Regions from separate parts of the Mesorhizobium sp. Cs1299R1N3 genome, predicted to be linked through region 2. Evidence: predicted binding sites of a transcription regulator. Region 2 holds the regulator's gene; the other holds the start of a gene.
The links. The regulator HrcA, encoded in region 2, represses chaperone genes, less so after heat shock. The targets are predictions, from matches to a motif close to GTTAGCACTCNCNNNNNGNGAGTGCTAAC.

Region 1 (3,184 bases), on a different contig from region 2:
GATATCGAATTTCACAGGTCAGGCCTGAAAAGGTGGCCTCCATGAACCACCTTTCGCAGTCCGGGCTGGATCTTAGTAGCCGCCGCCGCCCGCCGGTGCCGCATCCTTCGGCGGGACGTCGGTGATCATAGCTTCGGCGGTGATCAGCAAGGCCGCGATCGAGCCGGCGTCCTGCAATGCCGTGCGCACCACCTTCGCCGGGTCGACGATCCCGGCCTTGATCATGTCGACATAGACCTCTTTCTGGGCGTCGAAGCCCTGATCGTGGTCCTTGCTGTCGGCGAGCTTGCCGACAACGATCGAGCCCTCGACGCCGGAATTCTCGGCGATCTGGCGAATCGGCGCCTCAAGCGCGCGAAGCACGATGGAGATGCCGGCGGTGACATCGGCGTTGGCGCCGTTCAGGCCCGATAGCGCCGAACGGGCACGAAGCAGGGCTACGCCGCCGCCTGGAACGATGCCTTCTTCCACGGCTGCGCGCGTGGCGTTCAGCGCGTCGTCGATACGGTCTTTCTTTTCCTTCACTTCCGATTCGGTGGCGCCGCCGACGCGGATGACGGCAACACCGCCTGACAGCTTTGCCAGCCGCTCCTGCAGCTTTTCCTTGTCGTAGTCCGAGGTCGTCTCCTCGATCTGGCCCTTGATCTGGGCGACTCGCGCCTGGATGGTCGCCTTGGTGCCGGCGCCGTCGATGATCGTGGTGGTGTCCTTCTCGACCAGCACGCGCTTGGCGCGGCCGAGCATCTCGATGGTGACGTTTTCAAGCTTGATGCCGAGATCCTCGGAAATCATCTGGCCCGATGTGAGCACCGCGATGTCTTCCAGCATCGCCTTGCGACGGTCGCCGAACCCCGGCGCCTTGACGGCCACGACCTTGAGGCCGCCGCGCAGCTTGTTCACGACCAGGGTGGCGAGGGCCTCGCCTTCGACGTCCTCGGAAATGATCAGCAGCGGCCTGCCGCCCTGCACCACCGCTTCGAGGATGGGCAGCATCGCCTGCAGATTGCCGAGTTTTTTCTCGTGAATGAGGATGTAGGGGTCCTCAAGCTCGGCGCGCATCTTGTCGGCATTGGTGACGAAGTAGGGGCTGAGATAGCCGCGGTCGAATTGCATGCCTTCCACGACGTCGAGTTCGGTTTCGGCGGTCTTGGCTTCCTCGACGGTGATGACGCCGTCATTGCCGACCTTGTTCATCGCCTTGGCGATCATTTCGCCGACGCTGACGTCGCCATTGGCGGCAATGGTGCCGACCTGCGCGATCTCGGCCGACGACTTGACCTTCTTGGCCTTCGCCTTGATTTCCCCGACGACGGCGGCGACGGCCTGGTCGATGCCGCGTTTCAAATCCATCGGGTTCATGCCGGCGGCGACCAGCTTGGCGCCTTCGCGCAGGATCGAAGCGGCCAGCAGCGTGGCTGTCGTGGTGCCGTCACCGGCGAGGTCGTTGGTCTTCGAGGCCACTTCGCGCACCATCTGCGCGCCCATGTTCTCGAACTTGTCGGCAAGCTCGATTTCCTTGGCGACGGTGACGCCATCCTTGGTTATGCGCGGGGCGCCATAAGCCTTGTCGATGATGACGTTGCGGCCCTTGGGGCCCAGCGTCACCTTCACCGCATCGGTGAGGATTTCGACGCCGCGCAGCATGCGGTCACGCGCATCGGTGGAGAATTTGATTTCCTTGGCAGGCATGATTTTTCCGTTCGAGTTTGAGGGGGGCCAGTCGCCGCGCCGAACGCGCGGCGCTCCAGTCAGGCGGCCTTCTTGGCTTCGACAGCCTTTTCGATGACGCCCATAATGTCGGCTTCCTTCATGATCAGCAGGTCTTCGCCGTCGATCTTGACCTCGGTCCCCGACCATTTGCCGAACAGGATCAAGTCGCCGGCCTTGACGTCGAGCGGAACGAGCGCGCCCTTTTCGTCGCGGGCCCCCGGACCGACGGCAATGACTTCGCCTTCCTGCGGCTTTTCCTTGGCATTGTCGGGAATGATGATGCCGCCCTTGGATTTGGTATCGCCTTCGGCGCGCCGGATGGCGACGCGGTCGTGGAGTGGACGGAACTTCATGAGGACTTCTTTCTGGGGCCGGCATAGGCGGCCGCGCCCCCTTTATAGGCGGTTTGGCACTCGATAGATAGGAGTGCCAAAATTTATCGTGGGACGGAATTAGATATTGGAAGTATTATTTTCGCACCCGGTTTCCTGATATCCGAAATCAGCCAAATATTTCAAAAAGTTGAATTTTGCCGGTCGAGCGCCTATTTATCTGACAAGTTCGTTTTCACGATTTCATGCGCAAAGGAGACTTCGATGGCCGACGGCAATCAGACGATCATGGAAAAAGCTGAAGCCCGCTTTGTCGACAAGCAGAAGAAGAACGCGGAGCGCAACAAGGCAACCGCCGAATACATGTCCGAGGCGAAAGCCAGGGAGATCAAGACGGCAAGGCTGAGGGAGTTGCGGCTGGCCAAGGAAGAGGCCGACCGCGTGGCGGAAGCGCTGAATCCGACGCCTAAGACGAAACGGGTGGCCAAGAAGGCTGCCACAACGGGGGTCAAGACATGAGCCTGACCTTTCCCAATCGCAGCCGCAGCTATGATGTGGCCGGCCAACGCATTCGTTTCGTCGGCCATGACGGCATGCTCCAGATTTCCTTCTCCGTGGCCGCCGACGCCATGACCAGGATACAGCCGGACACCGCCGCCGACGAGGCCGGCTATCTTGCCGCCTTCGACAGGTCGAGTTCCACTATCCACGATGTCGCCGCCAAGGCCTACGGCCGCACCCACAAGAGCCTGTATGCGCTGACGGCCGCCGATTTCAGCTGATCAGCCGAGGTCCGCGACCATCGTGCGTATCTTCGCAGCCTTTTCAAAATGGTCGAGGCGGTGGGTTCTGATCCACCATTCGGCGACTTCCATCAGCAACTCGGGGTCGTCGTTCCTGTTGGCGAAGAACGCATAGAACGACACGCCGACGCTGGGCCCTTTCTCGGAAATCCTGCGGTCACAGACCTCCAGTATCTTCTGCTTCAGGCTGGCTCTCACGGGAATCCTCTGATTTGCGGTGCGGCGGGATCTTGTCCGCGCCAAGTGCCGCCCTCGGCAAACGTTGGACAGATCAGGACTTACGTTCGGCCCTCTCCCGGCGCTTGACGTCGCGGATATTCATCTGATCGACCAGCGCGT
Region 2 (3,184 bases):
TGAGCAAACTTCCGGGATCAGGTCCCGGCAGCGTAGAAATCGTCGTCCAGGCGTTTTTCCAGTTCCACGAGATCGGCCGGCAACGGCAGGCCCATGGCGCGCATTTCCCGCAGTTTTTCGCGCAGCTGTTCCTGAATTTCGTGCTGGTCCTCCGGCTGGTTGACCATTTCTTCGAGCAGCAGGCTGATCTGGGCCTTGAATGATTCCAGCGCCATTCTTTTTCTCCTTTGCAGCCGGTCCTTCGGTGTCACACCAAAGGTGTGTCGAGATTCGGGTCAGGCCGAGTCGAAAACGGTGGCACCGGAAGCGCAGATGTCAGCCGTTTGCAGGCCGGCATCACCTGAATATCGATGCCTTAGCGCAGCATACGGGAAATCAGCTGCGCCGTATAATCAACCATCGGCACGATGCGGGCATAGTTGAGCCGGGTCGGGCCGATGACGCCGAGCGCGCCGACGACGCGGGCGTCCTTGTCGCGATAGGGCGCCACCACCAGCGACGAACCCGACAGCGAGAACAGCTTGTTTTCCGAGCCGATGAAGATGCGGACGCCCGATCCCTCCTCGGCAAGGTCGAGCAACTGGATCAATCCATCCTGCGTCTCCATGTCCTCGAACAGGTGGCGCAGCAATTCGATGTCGGCCTGGGCGGTGACGTTTTCGAGCAGATTGGCGCGGCCGCGCACGATGAGCCGGGCCGGCAGGCCGCTTTCGGCGCCCGCCCACACCGCCAGTCCCTTCTCGACGAGGTCCTGCGACAGCGTGTCGAGCGCCGCCCTCGTCTCTTCCTTGATGCGCGCGATCTCGGTGCGCGCCTCGGCCAGCGTGCGGCCGCGAATATGCGCGTTGAGGAAATTCGAGGCTTCGTGCAGCTGCGAGACGGTGATGCCGGCGGGCAGCTCGACGACGCGGTTCTCGACGTCGCCATTCTGCGACACCAGCACGGCAAGCGCCTTGGTCGGCTCGAGCTGGATGAACTCGATGTGCTTCAGCGCCACCTCGTTCTTGGCGGCCAGCACCAGGCCGGCGCCGCGCGACATGCCCGACAGCATCTGGCTGGCCTCGGTCAGCATGTGCTCCAGCGTCGCGCCCGAGCCGGAGGCCCGCACCTGCGCCTCGATGGCACGGCGCTCCTCGTCGGAGAGATCGCCAAGCTCCATGAAGGCATCGACGAAGAAACGCAGGCCAGCCTGCGTCGGCAGACGGCCGGCCGAAATATGCGGCGCGTAGATCAGCCCGAGATGTTCGAGGTCGCTCATCACGTTGCGGATGGTAGCCGGTGACAGCGAGGACGGCAGGATGCGCGACAGGCTGCGCGAGCCCACGGGCTCGCCGTCCCTCAGGTAGGAATCGACGATGCGCCGGAAGATGTCGCGCGAGCGCATGTCGAGCGATTGAAGCGCGGGCGACTGCGACGCGGGATCGACTGGCTTGGTCATTTGGCCAAAAACCTCCGGTTCAAGGATATAGACTTCGGTGGGCCGCGCGCAACCGGTGTCTGTGTCGGATCGCCCCGGGTGTCTGTGTTAGATCTCCCGGGTGTCTGTGTCAGATCGCCCGGTCCGTTTTCCTTTGCGCGCTGCCCCCCTTGCGTCTAAAAGCCGGCCACGATTTCAAGAAACTGACAAGAAAGCAGGCCGAATGCGCCCCTCCAAACGCCAATTCGACGAAATGCGCGCCATCTCCTTCGAGCGCGGCGTCTCCAAACACGCCGAAGGCTCCTGCCTGGTGAAGTTCGGCGACACGCACGTCTTGTGCACCGCGAGCCTCGAGGAAAAGGTGCCGGGCTGGATGCGCAATTCCGGCAAGGGCTGGGTCACGGCGGAATACGGCATGCTGCCGCGCTCGACCGGCGAGCGCATGCGCCGCGAGGCCTCCGCCGGCAAGCAGGGCGGCCGCACGCTGGAGATTCAGCGCCTGATCGGCCGCTCCTTGCGCGCCGTGGTCGACCTGCAGGCGCTGGGTGAACAGCAGATCACCGTCGACTGCGATGTCATCCAGGCCGACGGCGGCACCCGCACCGCTTCGATCACCGGCGGCTGGGTGGCGCTCTATGATTGCCTGCGCTGGATGGAAGCCCGGCAGATGGCCAGCGTTTCGAAAGTGCTGAAAGACCATGTCGCGGCGATTTCCTGCGGCATCCATGACGGCCAGCCGGTCATCGACCTCGATTATGTCGAGGATTCCTCGGCCGGCACCGACGCCAATTTCGTCATGACCGGCAAGGGTGGCATCGTCGAGATCCAGGGCACCGCCGAGGGCGAACCTTTCTCCGAGGACCAGTTCGCGACGCTTATGGGCCTGGCCAAGAAGGGCATTTCCCGGCTGGTCAGCCTGCAGCAGATGGCGGTGGCGTAGGGTTTAATGCCGAGCTTGAACGCCCCCCTCTGGCCTGCCGGCCATCTCCCCCTCAAGGGGGGAGATCGGATACGGTCTCGGCCTTCGCTGGTTTTCAGCGTTGCTGGGTGTGCGACAACATCGAAATTGCCAATCTCCCCCCTTGAGGGGGAGATGCCCGGCAGGGCAGAGGGGGGCACCTCGTGACTCCCTCCGCCATCCTGGAATCCGCCCTCTACGTCACCGATCTCAATGCCGCTGAGCACTTCTACACCGACGTCCTCGGCCTCATCCTGCTCGGCAAGGTCGACGGCCGCCACCTTTTCTTCCGCTGCGGCCCGGGCGTCCTGCTCGTCTTCAACGCCGAGGCGACCAAAATTCCGCCCGCACCGGACGCGAAGCTGAAAGTGCCGCCGCATGGCGCGGTCGGCGAGGGTCATCTGTGCTTTGCCGCCAGCGCCGCTGAAATCGACGGCTGGAGAACACATCTTCAGGCGAAGAAAATCGCCATCGAAAGCGAATTCGAATGGCCGCAAGGTGGCCGTTCGATCTATATACGCGACCCCTCGGGCAATTCGATCGAGTTCGCCGAGCCAAGAATCTGGGGCCTTTGATGCATTCACCAAACCTCCATACGCTAGATGGCAAGAAGATCGTCGTTGCCAGCCACAACGCCGGCAAGCTGCGCGAATTCGCCGACCTGATGGGTCCATTCGGCTTCGAGGCGAAGTCGGCCAAGGAGTATGGCCTGCCCGAACCGGACGAAACCGGTACCACTTTCGAGGAGAACGCCTACATCAAGGCCTTCGCCGCCGCAAAGGCGACCGGCCTGCCGGCGCTGTCGGACG

Region 1: the regulator HrcA is predicted to act here: its motif matches at 2,116-2,144, upstream of O7B34_RS19070 (co-chaperone GroES).

What each region holds. Positions count from the first base shown of each region.
Region 1 covers NZ_JAPYKQ010000008.1:171,621-174,804, forward strand. The annotation lists gene groL (chaperonin GroEL) at 73-1,689, opposite strand; gene O7B34_RS19070 (co-chaperone GroES) at 1,749-2,063, opposite strand; gene O7B34_RS19075 (hypothetical protein) at 2,307-2,561, shown strand; gene O7B34_RS19080 (DUF1488 domain-containing protein) at 2,558-2,824, shown strand; gene O7B34_RS19085 (DUF6500 family protein) at 2,825-3,043, opposite strand; gene O7B34_RS19090 (hypothetical protein) at 3,117-3,184, opposite strand, start outside.
Region 2 covers NZ_JAPYKQ010000006.1:111,764-114,947, forward strand. The annotation lists gene O7B34_RS15710 (hypothetical protein) at 18-215, opposite strand; gene hrcA (heat-inducible transcriptional repressor HrcA) at 356-1,438, opposite strand; gene rph (ribonuclease PH) at 1,641-2,357, shown strand; gene O7B34_RS15725 (VOC family protein) at 2,540-2,950, shown strand; gene rdgB (RdgB/HAM1 family non-canonical purine NTP pyrophosphatase) at 2,950-3,184, shown strand, end outside.